DNA from 4 places in the Arthrobacter sp. TmT3-37 genome. Region 4 is predicted to be linked to each of the others. Evidence: riboswitches for the same ligand, from Rfam matches in the RefSeq annotation. Region 4 holds a riboswitch; each other region holds the start of a gene.
The links. Region 4 has a riboswitch for cyclic di-AMP ahead of ACX80U_RS13620 (LysM peptidoglycan-binding domain-containing protein). Riboswitches for the same ligand answer to the same signal wherever they lie in the genome.

Region 1 (5,746 bases), on a different contig from region 4:
GTCAGAGTCAGACGAGAGAGAAGAGAGTTAGCCGTGGCTGTCCCGAAGCGGAAGATGTCCCGCGCGAATACCCGTGCACGCCGGTCCCAGTGGAAGGCAACCGCCCCCAAGCTGGTCAAGACCCTCGAGAACGGTCGCGTCACCTACAGCCTCGCCCACCAGGCCAAGGTTGTCACCGATTCAGCCGGTACCCCGCTGTTCCTCGAGTACAAGGGCCGCAAGGTAGCCGACGTCTGACAACGGGGTGCGGCCCGCTGCATGCCCGGTGCTGCAGTGGGCACCCGTTCGATGCTGGATCAGCTGATGCGGTTGTGAAGAATGCAGAAGAACTCACGAAGCGTCTTGGTGTCGATATCAACACCGAGACGCTTCGTCTTGCCCTGACGCACCGGTCCTACGCCTATGAGAAGGGCGGGATCCCCACCAACGAGCGGCTCGAATTCCTGGGCGACTCGGTGCTCGGCCTCTCGGTGACCGACGCCCTGTACCGGGACAACCCCGACCTCTCCGAGGGTGAGCTCGCCAAGCGGCGGTCCGCCGTCGTCAGCACCAGGGCGCTCGCCGGAGTGGCCCGCACGCTCGACCTCGGCAGCCACGTGCTGCTCGGACAGGGCGAGAAGCTCACCAACGGCCGGGACAAGGCATCCATCCTCGCGGACACCATGGAGGCCGTCATCGGTGCCGCCTACCTGAGCCACGGGATCGAGATCGCGAGGGCCATGGTCATGAGGCTCATCGGGCCGCTCCTGCGCGACTCCGCTGTCCTCGGCGAAGGCACGGACTGGAAGACCCGCATCCAGGAGACCGCGGCCGCCCGCCGGCTCGGCCTGATCGACTACCAGGTGGTGGGCGCCGGTCCCGACCACGCCCGTACGTTCACCGCGCGCCTCGTGATCGGCGGCGTCGAGTACGGCTCCGGGTGCGGCCACTCGAAGAAGGAGGCGGAGCAGGAGGCTGCTGCCGCCTCCTGGAAGCTGCTCGCACCCGGGGCCGGGACGACGCCCGACGGCGAACCGCACGACGCGCCCGCAGCGCCCCCCGGACCCTGAGTGCCTGAACTGCCCGAGGTCGAGGTGGTACGGCGTGGGCTGGCGCGCTGGGTCACGGGCCGTACCGTCGAGGCCGTCGAGGTGGTGGACCCGCGGTCGCTGCGACGCCACGTCGCAGGCGTCGAGGACTTCCGTGGCAACGTCACCGGAGCACGCGTCACGGACGTGGTGCGGCGCGGGAAGTTCCTCTGGATGACCCTCCAGGACCCGGACGCCCCACGTGACGTCTCGCACGTCGCACTGATGGCGCACCTCGGCATGAGCGGCCAGCTGCTCATCGAGGAGCCGGAGGCCCCCCTCGAGAAACACCTGAAGGTTCGCCTTCGGCTCTCCACCGCCGTCGACGACGAGGGTGCCCCGCTCCCCGCCGACCTCCGCTTCGTCGACCAGAGGATCTTCGGGGGCATGTTCGTCGCCGATCTCGAGCCCACCGCCGACGGCGCGCCGGGTGGTCGCGGAGACACGGACCTGCCCCTCGTCCCGCATCAGGCCGCACACATCGCGCGTGACCCCCTTGACCCCGCGTTCTCCGTCGAATCCTTCCACCGGCGTCTCCGCGAGCGGAGGACGGGCCTCAAGCGCGCCCTCCTCGACCAGGGCCTCATCTCGGGGATCGGCAACATCTACGCGGACGAGGCGCTGTGGGCGGCGAGACTCCACTACGCGCGCCCCACGGACACTCTGCGCCGTCCCGACACCCTCCGTATCGTCGAGGCGGTCACCACGGTCATGACCCGGGCCCTGGACGCCGGCGGCACGAGTTTCGACGCACTGTACGTCAACGTCAACGGCGCGTCGGGCTACTTCGCCCGCGACCTCGAAGCCTACGGCCGTGCCGGGCAACCCTGCCGTCGCTGCGCAGCCGAAGGGCGCTCGACCCTCATCCGGCGCGAAGCCTTCATGAACAGGTCATCGTCCCTCTGCCCGTACTGCCAGCCGAGGCCGCGGAACGCTCGGGCCTAGTCGGCGCGGGGGGATTATGGCACCGTCGGCGCCGTAACCCAAACGTGACAACCGGAAGCTCAACGGGTACCGTTGACCCCGCGCCTGCTCCACAACGGAGGGGCGCCCCTCCTCACTCTGCCTAACCCTGTCGATGAGGACGGACCGTTCGCACTACACATTCGACAGGGGCGGGGGAACCGATAGCGGACTCAGTCCTGAGTCCTAGGGGTAAAGACGCGCGTCGACCAGCGCATGTTCGCTGGAACGAGAACAGCACGTCCGGATGTCCCATCCGAACCCGACAGCTAACTTCGCAGGCATTGGGAAAGGCATGATTATGTCCAAGAGCACTTCAGCGCGCCACCGGGCCGTCCCCACGCGCACCAACCCCCTTCTCACCGCCTCCCGCGCGATCTCCGCGAGTGCTTCGGTGGCCGGCAAGCCCGCCGCCGTCGTCGTCGCAGCATCCGGGATCATGTTCGGCGCAGCGCTCCCCGCGAGTGCCGCAGGCGAGATCACCCTGCAGGCCGCACCCGAGCAGGTCGCGGCGTCCACCGTCGCGGCGGGCACCTACACCGTCCAGGCCGGCGACACGCTGGGCAGCATCGCTGCCTCGCACGGCGTCAGCCTCGACACCCTGTTCACGGCCAACGGACTCGGCTACAGCTCGGTCATCTACCCGGGCCAGGCCCTCGCGCTCACCGGCACTGCCGCTCCCCAGCAGTACTCCGCCCAGTCCGCAACGATCGTCGCTGCCCCCGCAGCGATCGCGGCACCGGCACCCGTGGCGGCACCCGCACCCGTGGCAGCACCCGCGGTCTTCTCGGGGAACACCACCGGACTCAGCACGCAGTCCGCCTCGATCAGCCCCGCCGGCGGAGGCATCGTCGGCACGGCCATGCAGGGCATCGGCTCGGGCTACGTGTACGGCGGAACCTCGTTCGGCGGCTGGGACTGCTCCGGCTTCGTGCAGTGGGTCTACGCGCAGAACGGCATCAGCCTGCCGCGCACCACCTGGTCGCAGTTCGCTGCTCTCACCCCCACCAGCAACCCGCAGCCGGGCGACCTGGTGAGCCAGAACGGTGGAAGCCACGTCGGTATCTACCTCGGCAACGGCCAGATGGTCAGCGCCCTGAACCCCTCGCAGGGCACGCTGGTGCACTCGGTCAACGCCATGTCGGTGGACGGGTACTACACCCGCTAGGAATCGCGACCGGCGTCAGCCGGTCGTCCCAGGTACAGGTACGCGGAAGGGCGGGATGCCGGGCATCCCGCCCTTCCGCGTACCCGGGGAGAGGCGGTGGCGGCGCGTTCCCGCCCGGGGGCCGGAGTCCTCAGCCGCCGTAGTGCGCCGCGAGGCGCTGGAACCCCTGGTCGATGCTGACCGCCGGCGTCCAGTCGAGCACGGCCCGGGTCCGCCGCTGGTCGAACCAGTGTGCGGTGGACAGCTGTTCGGCCAGGAAGCGGGTCATGGGCGGCTCCTCGGCGCGGCCGAGCGCCAGCCAGGCGCGTTCGATGACCGTCCCCGCCGCCCGTGCTACCGATCCGGGCACCGACCATGCCGGTGGGCGGACGCCGGCGGCGCGGCAGATCCCTGCGAGCAGCTCCGCGATGGGCCGCGGCTCGCCGTTGGTCACGACGAAGGCCTGGCCCTGCGCCTCGCCGATACGGGCGAGGCAGGCGACGATCGCCGACGCCGCGTTGTCCACGTAGGTGGTGTCGATCAGTGCGGTGCCACCGTCGAGCAGCGGCAGCCGTCCCCGCCGGGCCCGGTCGACGACGCGCTCGACGAGCTGCGTGTCACCGGGTCCCCAGACGATGTGCGGGCGCACCGCGGCGACGCGGAACGACGCCGTGGAGCGTCCCAGCGCCAGCACCTCCGCCGCGGCCTTGGTCCGGGCGTAGTCGCCTCGTGCGGTCCCTGGGTCCGCCGGACCGGCGGACGCGCCGACCAGGGACGTGCCGTCGTGCGCCACGGAGGGCGAGGAGACGTGGACGACGTCGGGGATGCCGGCGCGCCGGGCGGCATCGAGCAGGCGCCGGGTCCCGTCCACGTTGGTCCTGTCGAAGTCGGCGGCGCGGCCGGTGAAGGAGACCTTCGCCGCGAGGTGGATCACGGCGTCGCACCCCCGGACCGCGGCGGCCACCGCCGCGTCGTCCTCGATGGAGCCCAGGACGTCGGCGGCCCCGACGATACCCGACGGGCGGCGCTGGAAGCACCGTACGTCGTGGCCGTCGGCGAGGAGCTGTCCGGCGACCGCGCGGCCGAGCATGCCGCTGGCGCCCGTCACGAGGACGGTCACAGGGAGCCGGCCCGCCCGCCGGCGAGGAACCGTCCGCTCCAGGCCGCGACGCGTGCGCGGTCGATCTTCGCATTGTGCCGGATGTCCACCGGCAGTGCGGGGACCGAGACGACCGCAGCGAGGTCCACGCCGCGCACGCCGGCCGCATCGCGGGCGGCAGCGGCGAGCGACGCATCAGCGAGCCGGGGGCGACGACCCGGCGTCGTCGTCTCGACGACCGCCACCACAGCCTGCGCGCCGGAGGGGCCGACGCCGACGACAGCTGCGAGACGGACGCCGTCGAGCGCCTCCAGCGACTGCTCGAGTCCCACCGGGGTCACCACCCCTCCCGGTGCGGTGATGACGTGGCCGAGCCGTCCTTCGACCCAGAGGCGGCCGTCGGCGTCGAAGTGGCCGACATCACCGGTGCGATGCCACGGACGCGTCCGTGCCGAGTCCTCCTGGGTGCGCCAGAGGCGGAAGTAGCGATCCTTGACGTGCGGAGCGTCGACGAGGATCTCGCCCGTCACCCCGGGAGTCCCGGTGGCTTCGCCGGTTGCCTCACCCGTGCCGTCGAGCGGGCTGACCGCGACGCGTGCGCCGTGCACCGGGAGACCCACGCACACGCCGTTGCCGGCGCCGTCCAGTCCCGCCTCTGCCGCCGTCGCGGCGGCCCGGATGCCGTCGAGGTCGATATCGGCGACGAGGAGGGACTCGGTCATGCCGTAGGGCGTGTGGAGGGCCGCGGACGGGACGAGTGCCTGGACCTCCTCGAGCAGCGGTACCGGGATCGGCGCCCCGGCGGAGAGCATCAGGGTGATCCGCTCCAGTGCCTCCCGGCCGGCCGCAGGGAGGTTGGCCGACGTCGCTAGGACGTTGCGCAGCGCCGCCGGCGACGCGAAGACGACGGTGGCGTCGATCGCGGCCGCGGCATCGGCCAGTGCCCGCGCCGTCAGGGTCCGCGGGGCGGTGACGTCCATGGCCGGGGTCACCGACGTCGCGCCGAGGGCCGGGCCGAGCAGGGCGAAGGGTGCGAATCCTGCGACGAGTGAGGCGCCCGGTCCCAGCCCGAGGGTGGATTCCACGGCGTCGCGCATGGCCGAGAGCCGGCGGTGCGTGTACACCACGCCCTTGGCCGGACCGGTGGACCCGGAGGTGAAGAGGATGGCGGCGTCGGTGTCCGGCGCGGGCGCGGCGCGCAGTGCTCCGGCGACCGGCCGGGCGGCACGGAGGTCGTTCAGGGACGCCTCGACGCGCAGCGCCTTCTTCTTAGCGGCAGGCAGGGGAGCGGCACTGATCCGCCGACCCGGCCAGCCGAAGGCCCGGGCTGCGAGGAGGGCGCGTTCGATGCCGATCACGACGTCGGGTGCGGACCCCTTGACGGCACGGTTGAGGCCGCGCGCGCCGAGGCCGGCATCGGCGACGACGATCACGGCGCCGATCTGCAGGCAGGCGTAGATCAGGACGGTG
Region 2 (5,746 bases), on a different contig from region 4:
AACTGTACAGGCGCTGGACAGGTTGTATTAGGTGGAGCGCTTTGTAGGGTGAACACATGGGGAAGTTGTGGAAGGACACCGTGCAGGAACACCGGAGCTCTGTCCGGGAGGCGGTGCTGGATGCGGTGGCACGACTTGTGGGTCAGGGTGGGGTGCCGGCTGTGTCGATGACGAAGGTTGCTGACGTGGCCGGAATCTCCCGGGCGACCCTCTATAAGTACTTCCCGGATGTGGAAGCGTTGCTCGCGGCGTGGCACGAGCGGCAGGTGAATCAGCATCTGGTTCATCTTGATCAGGTGCGCGTTCATGCGGAACGAAGTGGGGACCCGCTTCAGACGCTGACGTCGGTACTTGAGGCGTACGCGGTGATGTTGCAGCAAGCATCCAGGTCGGAGGCGCCCGCGTTCTTGCACCAAGGTCCACATGCTGCCCAGGCGCAGGAGCATCTGCGCGACTTTCTTGAGGCCTTGATTGGAAGCGCCGTAAAAACTGGCGCGCAGGAGGCCGGAGGAGGTATCCGCTCGGACATTGCCCCGCGGGAGCTTGCCCTGTTCAGCCTGCACGCTGTGAATGCGGCCGCAGCCCTGCCCTCTGCCGATGCAGCCCGCAGTCTGGTCGGCGTGATCGTGGACGGCTTGGTACTACGTCCATAGGTACGTCCATAGGTCCGCTTCCGGTGAGCGCTCATAAGGAGCGGACAGCGGCGTGGGGTGTTTTGGGCAGAGAAAAAGCGGCAGGCGCCCCCGTCCAGGGCACCTGCCGCTTCCTCAGTCTATGGAGACGGCGTTCAGGTCAGCGGGTGTTAGCCGTTGACGCGCACGAAGGACGAACCGGCGAGGTCCGACAGGGGGTGCTTGATGGTGAGGTTCGCACCGTTCATGCCGCTGCTGATGACTTCGCCGTTGCCGACGTAGATGCCGATGTGGCCGGGGCGGATGACCAGGTCACCGGGGGCGGGCGTGGAGACGACCGTGCCGTACTGGTAGAACTGTGTCGGGCCGAGGTCCCCTACGTTCAGGCCGATCGAGCGCAGGGCCCGCTCGACGAGGATGGTGCAGTCCTGGATGGAGCCGAGCTGGCCGTAGGCCGAGGCGACCAGGGCCGCACCGACACCGCTTGCCGAGACATCGCCGGCGGGAGCCGACGGCTGGATCGGGGTGATGGCAGCCGAGGCCAGGGAGTAGGTGGGCTGAGCCGCTACAGGAGCAATGGCAGCTGCAGGGGCCGGGGCGGTGTAGGAGGCCTGGGTTGCCGGTGCTGCGGCGGGCACAGCAGCAGGGCTGACGGCGGCCGGGGCCCACGTCGAAGCAGCGGAAGCACCGGAAAGGGTGATCTGCTGGCCCGGGTAGATGACCGAGGCGTAGGACAGGCCGTTCTGCGCCAGGAGCGCGTCGACGCTGATGCCATGCAGGGCGGCGATGCCACCCATGGTGTCACCTGCAACGACGGTGTGGACGCCGGCTGCTGCAGCGGGAGCCGCCGTAACAGGTGCTGCGGTGACGGGAGCCTGAACGGTAGTGCTGGCTGCTTCCTGCGTGTAGGTTCCGGCCTGGGCGGGAGCTCCTACAGCGAAGACGATACCGCCGGTCGCAGCTGCGATGATGGCCGGCTTGCCCAGCGCTACAGCGCCGGTCTTCGCGGAATAGGACAGCCCTTCAAGGGCGATCGAGTGATTGACGGTGGCGCGGTGGCGCGCTGAAGTGATTCGTGACATGCGTCGGTTGCCTCTCCCATGCCTGCGGGGTGAGCTGTCGGGTTCGGATGGGAGTGCACCCGGCCGCTTCATCCCAATGGACGGAAATGAAGCGACTTAACCCCAAGGACCACGCGTAGTGGCCCATACATCTTGGGTCCCCCGTTCCTGCCATACGGATATGAACGGACGTATCCCCGGCAGCGGCAGGACTCGGCATTCTGCCCGGGAGTGTTCCAGCTGGTGCTGTGAACACTCGATGACAATACCCCCCGCTGGTATGAAATGTCACGTTGGGGTAACGAACGCGAGGGAAACGCCGGGCGCGACACGCCGCGCTCCGTGGAAGCGTGGCCAGGGGCAGGCTTTGCGGCAGCCCGCCATGTCAAGGGCGCACCCGCACTCCCGTAGCCTGAGGCACCTTTCCAGAGCGAAACAGGGGATGATGAAGGCGTGAAGAAGATCTCACCTCACCCCTCTTGTTTATATACCCCCAAGGGGTATATATTTTTGTTGTCGAAAGGAACGACGTGACCACCGAAATTGAGGCTCTCGTTCAGCGGGGATACACCGCGGACAAGGACGCCTACCTCCGCAGGCTCAAGCGCATCGAGGGCCAGGTGCGCGGTATCGCCCGCATGGTCGATGAAGACAAATACTGCATCGACATCCTCACCCAGGTCGCGGCTATCAATAAGGCCCTGCACGCGGTGAGCATCGGCTTGCTCGAAGAGCACATTGCGCACTGCGTTGTCGGAGCCGCCCATGAATCCACCCAGTCCGGGGATTCCGCCGCCGTCGACGCGAAGGTCAAGGAAGCGACCGACGCGATCAGCCGACTGCTTCGTTGACGGTCCGCCGGCAGCCCTGCCGGCTCCGGGCAACCCTGCCGGGTGCCAGATCCCATTCCCCCCTTACTGCCGAGAAAGAGAACATCCCATGCAAACGACCATCAACATCACCGGTATGACCTGTGGCCACTGCGTCTCGTCGGTCAAGGAGGAACTCTCCGGCGTGCCCGGGGTCGAGGAGGTCGAGGTGCAGCTCAACGTCGGTGGGGTCTCCACAGCGACGATCACCGCCGACGCGGAGCCCGATCCGACAGTGCTGAGCAAAGCAGTAGAGACCGCCGGTTACACGGTCGTCAACAGCTGACCCTCACCCCACCACAGCCTGCATCCCGAACGGGATCCCCACCGCACCCGTGCAGGGCACAGTCCACCTTAGCGGAGGAGTCGGCACGAGGATCTTCGGGCGCCATTACTGCAATGAACCCCTGGCACCGCCAGGCAAGCGGTAGGACAGGGCCAGCGAAGCAGTACATCCCGACCTCGTCCAGCGGTGCCATCGAGCACCGTGCCTCACCAGAGGCACCTCACCCACAGCACGTCATCGAAGCCACGGCAAGGAACTAGACGCATGAGCACCGACACAGGCGTGGGCACCACCGCCGGACAGATCATCGATCTCGACATCGAGGGCATGACCTGCGCGTCCTGCGTAAGCCGGGTGGAACGTAAGCTCGGGAAAATCGAGGGCGTTCAGGCCTCGGTGAATCTCCCACTCGAGTCCGCGACCGTCACGGTACCCGAGGGCGTGAGCGTCTCCCAGATCATCGACACCGTCAACGCCATCGGCTACAAGGCGACCCTACGCAGCGCCGGCCAACCGGCTCGACCGGCCCCTACCGAAGCCACGGCAACCCGCGTGGCCACCCCTGCAGGTCCTTCGTCTACTGGTGCCGGCGATGACTCTGACGGTGTAGCCGAGCCCGGCCACCGGCTCGGTCCGGGACCGGAGGGGAACGCGCCGTCGGGGCTAGGCGGATTCGCCGAATCACGGGAAACCGTTGACGCCGCCACGTCCGGGGATGACGCGAAAGTCTCAGCCGCGGAGAGAAAAATCAGGTCCCTGAAACGGCGCCTCATCATCGCAGCCGGTTTCACCATCCCGGTAACGATCATCTCGATGCTGCCCGCAACCCAGTTCCCGCACTGGGGGTGGGCTGCCCTTCTCCTTTCCCTGCCCGTGGTCACCTGGGCGGCCTGGCCGTTCCACCGGGCGGCCGCAATCAACGCCCGCCACCTCTCATCCACCATGGACACCCTGGTGTCCATCGGTGTCGCCGCGGCATTCCTGTACTCCACCTGGCAGCTCATCGCTGATCCGATGCTGACCGCCCACACCGGCATGGACATGAGCGCCCACAGCCTCTACTTCGAAGTGGCGGCCGTCGTCACAACCTTCCTGCTGCTGGGCCGGTTCCTGGAAGCCAACGCAAAACAGCGCGCAGGAAACGCGCTCAAAGCACTGCTGAACCTTGGCGCGAAGGAAGCAACCGTCCTGCGCGACGGGGTAGAAGTGAAAGTTCCGACAGCATCCCTGACTCCCGGAGACGTCTTCGTCGTCCGGCCGGGCGAAAAGGTAGCCACCGACGGTTTCGTCATCGAGGGCCGCAGCGCGATCGACACTTCCCTCATCACCGGTGAGTCCGTTCCCACCGAGGTCGGCCCGGATGACACGGTGATCGGCGCGACGATGAACACCAGCGGACGCCTGCTGGTCAAAGCCACCAGGGTCGGCAGCGAGACAACCCTGGCGCAAATGGGACGCCTCGTCAGCGCCGCGCAGAGCGGCAAAGCACCGATCGCCAGGCTCGCTGACCGCATCAGCGCAGTCTTCGTGCCCATCGTTTTGCTCATCGCCGTCCTGACCTTCGTGATGTGGATGGTCCTCACCGGGGATACGGGCTCAGCGTTCACCGCGGCCGTCGCCGTCCTCGTGATCGCCTGCCCGTGCGCCCTTGGCCTGGCAACACCGGTCGGCCTGCTCACCGGAACCGGCCGGGGCGCGCAGCTGGGCATCCTCATCAAGGGGCCCCAGGTCCTGGAGGACACGCGCACCGTAAATACGATCGTGCTCGACAAGACCGGGACCGTCACCGCCGGCAGGCTTTCCGTCACCGCCGTCAGCCCTCTGGGTTCCCTGAGCGAGGACGACGTACTGGCCGTCGCCGGGGCTGTGGAAGCAGCCAGTGAGCACCCCATCGCTGAAGCCATAGCCGCAGCAGCAGCCCGTCAGGGCCGGCTCGCTGCCGTCGAGGACTTCACCAGCGCGGCAGGCGGAGGCGTGCGCGGCACCGTCAACGGCCGCACTGTAGTGGCTGGGACCGCGACCTGGCTGACCGAGAACAACATCACGATCACCGCTGACCACCGCGCTTGCCTGACTTCCCTGCAGCAAGCAGGAGCCACAGTGGTCTGGGTCGCCCTCGACGGGACACCCGAAGGACTGATCAGTCTCTTCGACACCGTCAAGACCGGCTCGGCATCGGCCATCACCCGGTTCAAGGAACTCGGGCTCACGCCCATGCTGCTCACCGGCGACAACCGCGCAGTGGCCGAAAAAGTTGCCGCCGAGGTGGGCATCGCGCCCGAACACGTCATGGCCGAGGTGCTGCCCCACCAGAAAGTCGACGCAGTGAAGAAACTGCAGGACGCCGGAGCGACAGTGGCCATGGCGGGAGACGGCGTCAATGACGCAGCCGCCCTCGCCCAGGCGGACCTGGGCATCGCCATGGGTTCCGGCACGGACGTGGCGATCGAAGCAGCCGACCTAACGGTGATGGGAAGCAGCCTGGAACAGGTCGCCCAAGCCATCGAGCTCTCCCGCAGGACCCTGTCCACGATCAAAACCAATCTGTTCTGGGCGTTCTTCTACAATGCCGTCGGCATCCCCGTCGCCGCCCTGGGTTTACTCAACCCCATGCTGGCCGGCGCGGCCATGGCCGCCAGTTCCGTGCTCGTCGTCGCCAACTCCCTGCGCCTGCGCTCCTTCGGCACCACCCACAACACCACCCATAACACCACCCCCAACACCCCACAGAACACCGCATCAGAGGCTGGACCAAGGGCGACGCAGAGCACCGGAAGCCTCGAGCGATGAACGGGCCAACCCGTATTTCAGCGGTGACACGGCCGAAAATCGGTGTGCTGCTCGTTAGCGCGCTGGGCATTTTCTGGCTCGCCGTCGCCTTCCAGCGCAGCTTCACTT
Region 3 (5,746 bases), on a different contig from region 4:
CACCCGGGATGGCCTCGCCTGCGCCCACCGTGCGGCCGAGGGAGAGGTAGCCTGCCGGCCAGCCGTGGAAGTTGATGCCCGCGGCGGCGAGCGAGTTGCTGACCAGGCGCGTGCAGTCCTGCATGACGCCGAGCTGGCCCTGGGCCGCGGCGGCGATGGTCGCCGCGACTCCGGAGGAGGCGGCCGGGGCGGGAGCAGGAGCCGGGGCGGGAGCAGGAGCCGGGGCGGGAGCAGCCACGGCGACCGGGGCGGCCTGTGCGACGGGGGCCGCGACGGCCGCGGCGACGGGAGCCGGTGCGACCGGCGCCTCGACGACGACGGGTGCCGGAGCGTCGGCGACGGGTGCCTCGACGACGACGGGTGCCGGAGCCTCGGCGACGGGTGCCTCGACGACCGGGGCGGGCTCGGCGACGGGTGCCTCGACGACGACCGGCTTGGCGGTGACCTTGACCGGGGTCATGTTGAAGGCGACGGCGATCTCGGACGAGGCGACGACGGCCGCGCGGGCCGAGGTGACCGTGACGCTGGACGCTGCGGCGTCACGCTGCGGCTGCAGGTCCGCGGCGTTGGCTGCGACCCCGCTCGTCAGGACGAGGCCGGAGGCCGCGGCGATGACGGCGGCCTGGCGGCCCATGCCGCCGGTGGTGACGGCCTTGGCGAGGGCCGAGAGGCCGGCGGTGTCCTGGGTTTCGCTGCGGTGGCGGGCGATGATGGCGCGTGAAGACATGGTGGTTTCTCCGAAGGGGTTCTAGCGGACGCGGACGAAGCCGGCGCCGGGAAGGTCTGAGAGGTTGTGGAGGCCGGTGTTCATGCCGTTGAGGCCACCGCTGATGACCTGGCCGTTACCGACGTAGATCGCGACGTGGCCCGCCGTGATGACCAGGTCACCCGCAGCGGGGGATCCGACGACGTCGCCGAACTGGAAGAACTGGCCGGGTGCGAGATCGCCGACGGACTTGCCGACGGAGCGCAGGGCGGTCTCGACCATCGCGGTGCAGTCCTGGGCGACGCCGATCTGGCCGTAGGCAGAGGCGACCAGTCCGGCAGCGACACCGGAGGACTGGACAGGCGCGGGTGCCGGTGCGACGACTGGCTCGGCGACGGCGACCGGTGCGGGCGCCACGGCGGCGGGTGCGACGGGAGCGGCCTCGACAGGAGCGGCCGCGGCGGGAGCGGCCTCGACAGCAGCGACCTCGACGGGAGCAGCGGGCGCCACGACCACGGCGGGAGCCTCGACGACGACGGCGGGCTCGGCCTCGACGACGGGAGCCGGCGGCTCGACGACCTCGGGAGCAGGAGTGACCTCGACGGCCACGCGGTCGAAGGAGACCGTCGCGGTGGCCGGCACGGTGACCTCGGCCGACACGACGCGGCTCACGGTCAACGCTGCGGAGGACTGGACTTCACGCTCGGGGGCGGTTGCACCCTGGGCGGGCAGTCCCGCGGTCAGGACCAGGCCCGACGCCGCGACGATGACGGCTGCCTGGCGGCCGACCGATCCGGCATTGGATGCTGCTGCTGTGGACAGGGCCGTCAGCGGACTGACGTCCCGGGGCGCGCGGTGGCGGCCCGGCGAAGAGCTTTTGGACACGTTGGATTGCCTCTCCCAACGCCTGCGAGGTGAGCTGTCGGATTCGGATGGGAGTCACCCGGCCGCTGCGGAAACAGCGACTTAACCCCAAGGATTTCTGGAACAGAAACCCGAAAATTGGTTCCCCCGCCTCTGCCATGCGATGGTGCGGACGGACCTCCGGCAATGGCAGAGCTAGGCGATTTGCAGGAGGGTGCCGGATCTAGAGCGAATTTGGCACAAGATGGAGGCTACCTCAGATATCGCGGTATGTCACGTTACGGTCACGGAATGGTGTGTTATTGATGACGGAGCCGTGCCGGACTCAGGATGCGACGGAGACGAACACGTGCGAGGCGACCTCCGGAGGCAGCTCGAGCGCACCTTCCACCCCGGGGACGCGGACGGAGACGTACCCGCCCACCGACTCCAGGCTGAGGCGTGCACCCGGCCGCAGGCCGCCCTCGTCGAGCTGGGTCAGGAGTTCCGGGTCGACCTGGATCGGCTCGGCCAGGCGCACCAGCGTGACCGGCTTCTCGGTCGAGTAGGTGCCCATGGCGGAGAGCAGGGTGACCACGCCGTCGGTGAAGAGTTCGGACTGGACGCCGCCGATGGCCTCGAGGCCGGGAATGGGATTCCCGTAGGGCGATTCGGAGGGCTTGCCCAGGAGTTCGTAGAGCCTGCGCTCGACGCGTTCGCTCATCACGTGCTCCCAGCGGCAGGCCTCGTCGTGCACGTAGGCCCAGTCGAGCCCGATGACGTCGCTCAGGAGGCGTTCCGCGAGGCGGTGCTTCCTCATGACCCCGGTGGCCCGGTGCCGTCCCAGCTCGGTGAGCTCGAGGTGCCGGTCACCCGAGACGACCACCAGTCCGTCACGCTCCATGCGGCCGATGGTCTGGGAGACCGTGGGTCCCGAGTGGCGCAGCCGTTCGGCGATGCGCGCCCGCAGGGCGACGATGTTCTCTTCCTCGAGTTCAAGGATGGTCCGCAGGTACATCTCGGTGGTGTCGATGAGGTCCGTCATGCGGGTCAGCTCCTTGGTGCGGTGCGGGTGCGCGGCTGGGATGCCTCACGCCGGTGGGGGTCCACGGCCGCCACGACCTGTTCCGCCCCACGCCTCCCAAGGTTAACCCATGGTGCGATTCCCCCGGCAATCGACGGGGACGGCGACGGCGTCCCCGCCGCATCCTCCGCCTGCGGCGTTAACAAATGGAGCGCCACCGGCTCCTCGGGCAGAATGAGGGCGATACCCGCCGCCGAAACAGCTGGAGCACCCATGACCGAACTGCCCCGCATCCCCGAGCACCTCCTGCCGTCGGACGGCCGGTTCGGCGCCGGTCCGTCCAAGGTCCGGAGCGGACAGATCGACGCCCTCGTGTCCGCGGGACGGGTCCTGCTGGGCACGTCCCACCGCCAGGCTCCCGTGCGCGATCTCGTCGGGCGCGTGCGGGACGGTCTGAGCACCTTCTTCGGCGCACCCGAGGGATACGAGGTGGTCCTCGGGGTGGGCGGCTCGACGGCCTTCTGGGATGTCGCCACCTTCGGACTCGTGGAGCACAGGGCGCAGCACCTCTCCTTCGGCGAGTTCGGCTCCAAGTTCGCCTCGGCCACCACCAGGGCGCCGTTCCTCGAGGCATCGGACATCATCACGGCCCCGCCGGGTACGCGCCCCGATCCGGCGGCCGCAGCCGGCGTGGACACCTACGCCTGGCCGCAGAACGAGACGTCGACGGGTGTCGCGGCTCCCGTTCGACGGGTCGAGGGCGCGGACGACGGCGCCCTGGTCCTCGTGGACGCGACCTCCGCGGCCGGCGGCCTCGACGTGGACGTCTCCGAGGCCGATGTCTACTACTTCGCCCCGCAGAAGAACTTCGCCTCCGACGGCGGATTGTGGCTGGGCCTCTTCTCCCCCGCAGCGCTGGAGCGGGCGGCCCGGATCGATGCCGGCGACCGCTGGATCCCCGACTTCCTCAACCTCCAGACGGCGATCGACAACTCGCGCCTGAACCAGACGTACAACACCCCGTCGCTGTCCACCCTGGTCACGCTCGACGCGCAGGTGGAGTGGCTCAACGCCCAGGGCGGGCTGCCCTTCGCCGCCGCCCGCACGGCGGACTCAGCGGGACGCCTGTACTCCTGGGCGGACGCCTCCCCCGTGGCGAGCCCCTACGTGACCCGTCCCGAGGACCGCTCGAACGTCATCGTGACGGTGGACTTCGACGATGCGGTGGATGCCGCGCGGATCGCCGCGATCCTGCGGGCCAACGGGATCGTCGACGTCGAGCCGTACCGCAAGCTCGGGCGCAACCAGCTGCGCGTCGCCACCTTCGTGGCGATCGAGCCCGACGACGTCTCGGCTCTCATCGCCTGCATCGACCACGTGGTCGAGCACCTCCTCTAGCAGGTCAGGTGCTGCCGTCCGCGGCGCCGGCCTCGTGGTCGAGGCGGAGCCGCCGGGGTGCCGAGCGGTCGTACCGCAACCGGACGTCGTGGTACCTCCACGCCCAGAAGATGCCGGCGGCCGCGGCGATGATGCCGGAGGCGGCGGCCACGCCCAGGCTCCACCGCGGACCGAACATGTCGGAGACCCATCCCACCACGGGGGCGCCCAGCGGCGTCCCGCCGAGGAAGATGGCGAAGTAGAGGGCCATGACCCGGCCGCGCATGGCGGGGTCCGTCGTCGTCTGCACGTAGGCGTTGGCGCTGGTCATCAGCGTCAGCGCGAAGAGACCCACCGGCACGAGTGCGAGCCCGAACAGCCAGAGGTTCGGTGCGAGGGCCGCCAGGACGCACGCGATCCCGAAGGCGGCCGACGCGCCGAAGATGAATCGCAGGCGCGGCCGTTCCCTGCGCGCGGACAGGAGCGCGCCCGCGACCGATCCGACCGCCATCACCGAGGACAGCACGCCGAAGACACCGGCATCCTGCCCGAACTCCGTGCGCGCCATCGCGGCGATGAACACGGCGAAGTTCAGCCCGAACGTCCCCACGATGAAGATCGCGAGCATCACCATCATCAGGTCCGGGCGCTGCTGTACGTAGCGGAAGCCCGCCCGGATCCGTCCCTTGCCCGGGGCGGAGCGGGGCTGCCTGTTCAGTTCGGCGCTCCGCATCGCGAGCAGCACGTAGACCATCGCACCGAAGGTCAGGGCGTTGATCAGGAAGACCCAGCCGGGCCCCACACCCGCGGTCAGCAGTCCGGCGATGGCCGGGCCGACCAGCCGGGCGCCGTTGAACGAGGCGCTGTTGAGCGCGACGGCGTTGGGGAGGTAGTCGTCGCGCACGAGTTCGGAGACGAAGGCCTGGCGGGCGGGGGCGTCGAAGGCCGAGACGACCCCGAGTGCGAGCGCGAAGGCGTAGACGTGCCACAGGAGCGCGACGTCGAGGAGGACCATCAGTCCGAGCCCCACGCCGAGGAGCGCCATGCCGATCTGTGTCGTGGCAAGCAGCTTGCGCCGGTCCACGGTGTCGGCGATGAGCCCGGCCCAGGGCGCGATCACGAGCTGCGGTCCGAGCTGGAGGGCCATCACGATGCCCAGCGCGGACGCGTTCTGGGGGGTGAGGATGTCGTAGACCAGCCAGTCCTGGGCGGTCCGCTGCATCCACGTGCCGATGTTGGAGATGAGGGCCCCGATGAACCAGAGCCGGTAGTTGTGGATCCCGAGCGATCGGAAGGTGCTCAGAGCACTCCCCTTCCGTTCCGGCGCCACTGCTGCGTCACTCGGCGTCGGGCTGGTCCAGGGCGTCAGGCTGGTCCACGGCCTCGTCCGACGCGTCGGATGCTTCCGCCGGGGCCTGGGGCTCCCGTTCCTGCGTGTCGTCGGAGGGATCCTGCGGGACATCGGGCACCGGCTCGGCGGGCACGTCGCCGGGCTTGTCGGCATCGGCTTCGTCCGGCTGCGAGTCCTCGGGACGCACCCGCTCCGACCACGGCAACCACTCGGGCGCCAGCAGCGCGGTCGCAGAGGGCAGCAGACCGACCTCGCACACCGTGACGTCCTTGCTCCGGGCGATGCGGGCGACGCTCGCGTACCACTGCCAGCCGCCGTACCCGGGGACGAACGCCTCGAAGCGATGCGTCACGAGCCGCTCACCCTCGATGGTGGCGGACACGTGGCGACCCACCTGGGCCTCGGAAGCGATCTCGAGCACGCCGCTGCGGGCCCGCTCGACGGC
Region 4 (5,746 bases):
GTGACGTGCAGAGCCAGGACCAGATCGACGAGGCCCTCGATACCCTCTTCGACGCCTCGCTCGTGGAGAAGGCGGACCCCGCCGCCATCGGTTCCGATTCATGAGTGCTGAGCACCTGACGGGACGCAGCACCGTTCCCATCAGCAAGGAGGGCCTCGCATCCACCGGATCTCCGGTCACCGGGGGCGGGGCCGGCAGGAACCCGGGCAGGACGGGCACGGCCGGACGGCGCGTGGTCATCGTGCTGCTCGGGCTCATCGTCCCGGCGCTGATTCTGCTCGCCTGGCACCTCAGCACCGCCTCGGGCTTCTTCCGGCCGTCGCAGCTCCCCTCGCCGGCGTCGGTCCTCGCGGCCGCGGTGGACCTCATCGAGCGCGGCCAGCTCGCCACCCACATCCTGATCTCCACACAGCGGGTCCTCCTCGGGTTCCTCCTCGGATCCCTGCTCGGGGTCCTGGCCGGCGCACTGCTGGGCCTCTCCCGCATCGCGGACGTCCTCCTGACCCCGACCGTCGGGGCGCTCCGCGCGGTCCCGTCCCTGGCGTGGGTCCCGCTGCTGGTCCTCTGGATCGGCATCAACGAGGACTCGAAGGTCACGCTGATCACCATCGGTGCGTTCTTCCCCGTCTTCACCACGCTGTACCTCGGGTTGCGCCACGTGGACCGCAACCTCGTCGAGGCAGCGCGGGCCTTCGGGCTGGGCGGCATCCGGCTGCTCACCACGGTGCAGCTCCCCGCCGTCGTTCCCGCCCTGTTCTCCGGCCTGCGGCTCGCACTCGCGCAGTCCTGGCTGTTCCTCGTCGCGGCCGAACTCATCGCGTCGTCGATGGGACTCGGCTTCCTGCTGACGGACTCGCAGCAGAACGGCCGCGTGGACCGCATCATCCTCGCCATCATCCTGCTGGCCGTGATCGGCAAGACCACCGACGCCCTCCTGGGCATCGCCGAGCGCTGGGCGGTGCGCAAGTGGGCGTAGGGACGATGACGCCGAAAGGACAGGCCGCGCTGCAGGACGAGGCCGAACGGCTCGCGTTCTGGGCCGAGCAGGCCGCCCGGCTCGAGTGGCAGGACCCCTGGGACACCCTGCACACCTTCGAGAAGGCGACCCCGCAGGAGGACGGGACGCTCAGCGTCCCCGTTCTCGAGTGGTTCTCCGGTGGCACGCTCAACGTCGCCGCCAACTGCGTCGACCGCCATGTGCGGGCCGGTCGGGGTGACCGCGCTGCCCTACACTTCGAGGGCGAACCGGGTGACCGCCGCACTGTCACCTACGCGCAGTTGCAGGACGAGGTCTCACGGGCCGCGAACGCACTGCTGGCCCTCGGGATCGGCAAGGGCGACCGCGTGGTGATCTATCTCCCGGTCCTCGTCGAGACGGTCGTGGTCACCCTCGCGTGCGCCCGGATCGGCGCCGTGCACTCCCTCGTGTTCGGCGGGTTCTCGGCGGAGGCACTGCGCTTCCGGGTGGAGGACACCGGGGCCAAGCTGCTCGTCACCACCGACGGCCAGTACCGCCGGGGGACGGCCGTGCCTGTGAAGGACAACGCCGACGCCGCGGTATCAGGTCGGAACAGCATCGAGCACGTGCTCGTGGTGCGCCGCACCGGTTCCGACGTCAGCTGGACCGGAGGCAGGGACGTCTGGTGGCACGACGTCGTCGACACCGCGTCACCGCACCACGAACCGGAGGCCTTCGACGCCGAGACGCCCCTGTTCATCATGTACACCTCGGGGACCACGGGTAAGCCGAAGGGCCTCGTGCATACGTCCGGCGGCTACCTCACGCAGGCGTCGTGGAGCTTCGAGCACCTCTTCAGCAACCCCGATCCGGCCCTGCGGGATCGCGACGTCCACTGGTGCACCGCTGACCTGGCCTGGGTCACCGCGCACACCTACGAGCTGTACGGGCCGCTCTCCAACGGTGCCACGCAGGTCCTCTTCGAGGGCACACCGAACACGCCGCACCCGGGCCGCCACTTCGAGATCATCGAACGCTACGGCGTCACGAGCTACTACACGGCGCCGACGCTGGTCCGGTCACTGATGGGCTGGTTCCCCGACGGCGTCCCGGCCGGCTACGACCTCTCGAGCATCCGCGTGCTGGGCACCGTCGGCGAGGCGGTCAATCCCGAGGCGTGGCGCTGGTTCCGGAGGAACCTCGGCCGCGACGAGGTGCCCGTCGTCGACACCTGGTGGCAATCCGAGACCGGAGCCACCGTCCTCTCCCCCAGCCCCGGGGACACCGACTTCAAGCCCGGATGCGCCGCTCGCGCCCTTCCCGGGGTCAGCACGCGCATCGTCGACGACGAGGGCCGACCGGTGCCTCCCGGCGTGCAGGGCCTGATCGTGGTGGATCGCCACGGCCCGGCCATGGCCCGCACCGTCTGGGGGGATCCCCAGCGCTACCTCGATTCCTACTGGCGGAAGTTCGCCGCGCAGGGCTGGTTCCTGGCGGGCGACGGCGCGCGGTACGACGACGACGGCGACACCTGGATCCTCGGGCGCGTGGACGACGTCATCAACGTGTCGGGCCACCGGCTGTCCACCATCGAGATCGAGTCGGCGCTGGTGGCCCACCCCCTGGTGACGGAGGCCGGCGTCTGCCCCGTGACGGATCCGCTGACGGGCCACGCGATCGCCGCGTTCGTGGTGCTCTCGGCAGGGGCGGACGCATCCGGCGACGTCACCGCGGCCCTGCGCTCGCACGTGGCGGGCGCCATCGGACCCATCGCCCGTCCCTCGTCCGTCGTCGTCGTCCCCGACGTGCCCAAGACACGCTCCGGGAAGATCATGCGGCGCCTGCTCACCCAGCTCCATGAGGGCACGGCCCTCGGGGATACGACGTCCCTGCAGAACGAGGGCTGCATCCCCGGCATCCAGGCAGCCCTGGCGGCGCGGGGCTGAGCCCCCGCGTCGGTCGGCGCCTCGGTCGAGCGTTAAAGAAAGGAAGCGGCAGGGCCCCGTCCAAGCACCTGCCGCTTCCCGCGTGTGGTCCGTCGGGTTGCTAGCCGGCAACCCGGACGAAGGATGCTCCCGGCAGGTCCGAGAGGGGGTGCTGCATGGTGAGGTTCGACCCGTTCATGCCGCTGCTGATGACCTGGCCGCCGCCGACATAGATGGCCACGTGGCCCGCCGTGATGACGATGTCGCCGGCAGCAGGGGTGGCCACCGTGGAACCGAACTGGAAGAACTGCGAGGGACCGAGGTCTCCCACGGAGATACCCGCTGCCCGCAGGGCGTTCTCGACCAGTACGGTGCAGTCCTGGATCGCGCCGGCCTGCAGCTGCGCCTGGGCGGACGCCACGAGGGTGCCGGCGACGCCGCTGGATGCCACCGGCGTGATGTCTGCCGAGGCGAGGTACACGCCCGAGCCGGCCGCGGTCGACACAGCCGGCGTCGGGGCGACGACGGCTGCCAGCTGGACCTCCGCCGCGGGAGCGACGACGGCTGCCTGCTGGACCTCGGCGGCGGGAGCGACGGCCACGGGGACCGACACGGCCTGGGCAGGAGCCTGCGCCGCACCGCTCGCGGGGATCACCACGGTGTCACCGGGGAAGATGATCGAGGCGAGGGAGAGCCCGTTGGCCGCGAGGACGGCCGTCAGGTCGGCGCCGTAGGTCGCTGCGATGCCACCGAGGGTGTCACCGGCGACGACGGTGTGGGTTGCATCGGCTGCGGGAGCGACTGCTGCGGCGGGCGCCGCTGCGGGTGCTGCGACGGCTGCGGGGGCGGTCGCACCCTGCTCGGTGTAGGAGCCGGCGTGCGCGGTGCCGACAGCGCTGAGCGCGAGGCCCGAGGTGATGGCGACGACGGCGACGGGGCGGCCGACGGTGGTGGCGTGCGCCTTGGCTGCCTGCGACAGTCCCTGCATCGCGAGGTTGCCGTCGACTGCGGCACGGTGGCGCGCAGGGGAAATCTTTCGGAACATGGATGAATACCTCTCCCATGCCTGCGGGGTGAGCTGTCGGGTTCGGATGGGAGTCACCCGGCCGCGGCCAGCGCCGTATTCGGCGATATTCTGCGACTTAACCCCGAGGACGCCGGCAGGAGGGCCGCACGCCCGGTGGAACTGTGGTTCCCCCGTCCCCGCCTCGGTGTTTGCGAACGAATCCCGATCGGCGGCAGGGCTCGGCAATCCGTCCGGGAGCGCCTCACTCCGGCGGAGGCACCCGATGACGATACCCAGTGCTCCTCCGGTTTGTCACATTTCCGTAACGGCGCGTACCCTACGCGCCGGTGCGGAACGACCACCAGCGACGCCCGGCGGCGAGCGTGCCACCCGCGCTGAACGCGAGCAGGACGATCTGCTGCAGGTAGAACCAGCGGCTCTCGACCGCACTTGCGCCGCCCGCGCCCAGCGCGATGCTGGTGGCCAGGGTGACGGTCAGCACGAGACCCACCCAGGAGAGCGTGCTCCAGAGCATCCGTTCCCGCAGGCGGCCCGCAGATTTCCAGCTGTCCATCCCCTCAGCGTAGGCGTCCGGAGAGCGTGCGCGGCCCACGGACCGCGCACGCTCTCCGGTCCGCTACGGCCGCACGGGTGCGCTGGCGTTCGCGATCAGGTCCAGCGCCTGCTCGGGGAACCAGGCACCGGCCGCAGGATCCACGCGGCCCCACTCCGGGTCCATGCCCCCGTTGTCCGTCAGGCCGCGACTGCACTCCCCGTCGGACTCTCCCGGGACCTTGATCCAGAGGAAGGCGTCGGCGAGTTCGTTGCCCGTGTCGGAGGTCGGGAGGTAGCCGAGTCCGCGGCCCGGAGGATTGCACCAGACCTGGGGATCCGGGTAGGCGACCGACGGGACCCAGGGGCCCCGTCCGTTGCGGCTCGTGTCGATCACGAAGTGTGCGAGCTCGTCCGACGACGGTGCGTTCGGAGCACCGGCGACGTGCTGCGCGTACCACGCGTCCGTCAGCCCCCAGGTGGAGAAATCGGCCGGCGAGGCCGGGTAGTACTGGCTGGCGCAGGATCCGTAGGCCCCGGGGTCGATCTCGGTGGCGTAGTGGATGCACTGCGACACCCAGCTGCCGAACTTCAGCTGCCGCTCGGTGAGCTCGTAGTTGGAGACGTTGAGGAAGAAGCCGTCGGCCTTCTGTACGCCGGCCTTCACGAGCCGGCTCGAGATCTCGCCCGTACCGAGCCAGGCGCTGTGGGTGCCGTCGAGGTAGACCTTGGTGTCGGGCAGTGCCTGGAGGCGGTCCACCGCGTAGTTGAGCATCTCGAAGCGTTCCGCTGCAGCGCTCGCGGCGTCCGCCTCTGCCGGCTGGCACCACTCGAGGGCGCCGTCGAGCCCGCGGTACCAGGGGATGATGCCGAGGCCGTCCGGTTCGAGGATCACCATCGCCGCCCTGTCCTGGATCCCGGCGGCGAGCGCGTCGATCCAGGCCTTGTAGCCGGCGACGTCGGTCGCGCCGCCGGCGGAGTACTGCGAGCAGTCGCGGAAGGGCAGGTTGTAGGCCGCCAGTACGGGGACCTGTCCCTTGCCCGCGGCGCGGTGCGTCGTGTTGCGCACCTGCTGGGTGACGGCCTTCGGATCGCTCCCGGTGACCCAGACGGCCTGCGGCGTCGAGACCAGGGCACCGAGGCTGTCGGCGGTGGCACGATCACCCGAGGCTCGCAGGTCGGCGATCTGCCGGTGGGCCTCGTGGTAGTGGCTCTTCTCCGGGATGTAGAACCCGGTGGCCGTCGTTCCGTCCGGGCGGTCCGGCCCACTCTTCTGGCCCTGGGCTGCGGCGGGCAATGCGGAGA

Region 1: another riboswitch for cyclic di-AMP. It lies ahead of ACX80U_RS08775 (C40 family peptidase); the one in region 4 lies ahead of ACX80U_RS13620 (LysM peptidoglycan-binding domain-containing protein).
Region 2: another riboswitch for cyclic di-AMP. It lies ahead of ACX80U_RS18890 (C40 family peptidase); the one in region 4 lies ahead of ACX80U_RS13620 (LysM peptidoglycan-binding domain-containing protein).
Region 3: another riboswitch for cyclic di-AMP. It lies ahead of ACX80U_RS02990 (NlpC/P60 family protein); the one in region 4 lies ahead of ACX80U_RS13620 (LysM peptidoglycan-binding domain-containing protein).

The regions. Positions count from the first base shown of each region.
Region 1 covers NZ_JBTNDU010000005.1:33,145-38,890, forward strand. The annotation lists gene ACX80U_RS08755 (YceD family protein) at 1-31, shown strand, start outside; gene rpmF (50S ribosomal protein L32) at 34-237, shown strand; gene rnc (ribonuclease III) at 312-1,049, shown strand; gene mutM (bifunctional DNA-formamidopyrimidine glycosylase/DNA-(apurinic or apyrimidinic site) lyase) at 1,050-2,012, shown strand; cyclic di-AMP (ydaO/yuaA leader) riboswitch at 2,145-2,329, shown strand; gene ACX80U_RS08775 (C40 family peptidase) at 2,332-3,198, shown strand; gene ACX80U_RS08780 (NAD-dependent epimerase/dehydratase family protein) at 3,329-4,297, opposite strand; gene ACX80U_RS08785 (alpha/beta fold hydrolase) at 4,294-5,746, opposite strand, start outside.
Region 2 covers NZ_JBTNDU010000026.1:13,734-19,479, reverse strand. The annotation lists gene ACX80U_RS18895 (TetR/AcrR family transcriptional regulator) at 57-653, shown strand; gene ACX80U_RS18890 (C40 family peptidase) at 803-1,714, opposite strand; cyclic di-AMP (ydaO/yuaA leader) riboswitch at 1,721-1,888, opposite strand; gene ACX80U_RS18885 (metal-sensitive transcriptional regulator) at 2,224-2,544, shown strand; gene ACX80U_RS18880 (heavy-metal-associated domain-containing protein) at 2,633-2,848, shown strand; gene ACX80U_RS18875 (heavy metal translocating P-type ATPase) at 3,113-5,638, shown strand; gene ACX80U_RS18870 (hypothetical protein) at 5,635-5,746, shown strand, end outside.
Region 3 covers NZ_JBTNDU010000002.1:22,713-28,458, reverse strand. The annotation lists gene ACX80U_RS02995 (NlpC/P60 family protein) at 1-727, opposite strand, end outside; gene ACX80U_RS02990 (NlpC/P60 family protein) at 749-1,591, opposite strand; cyclic di-AMP (ydaO/yuaA leader) riboswitch at 1,597-1,766, opposite strand; gene ACX80U_RS02985 (metal-dependent transcriptional regulator) at 1,896-2,594, opposite strand; gene serC (phosphoserine transaminase) at 2,847-3,971, shown strand; gene ACX80U_RS02975 (MFS transporter) at 3,976-5,253, opposite strand; gene ACX80U_RS02970 (DUF3027 domain-containing protein) at 5,288-5,746, opposite strand, start outside.
Region 4 covers NZ_JBTNDU010000011.1:59,034-64,779, reverse strand. The annotation lists gene ACX80U_RS13635 (aliphatic sulfonate ABC transporter substrate-binding protein) at 1-104, shown strand, start outside; gene ACX80U_RS13630 (ABC transporter permease) at 101-976, shown strand; gene acs (acetate--CoA ligase) at 982-2,904, shown strand; gene ACX80U_RS13620 (LysM peptidoglycan-binding domain-containing protein) at 3,005-3,928, opposite strand; cyclic di-AMP (ydaO/yuaA leader) riboswitch at 3,932-4,113, opposite strand; gene ACX80U_RS13615 (hypothetical protein) at 4,227-4,463, opposite strand; gene ACX80U_RS13610 (glycoside hydrolase family 6 protein) at 4,527-5,746, opposite strand, start outside.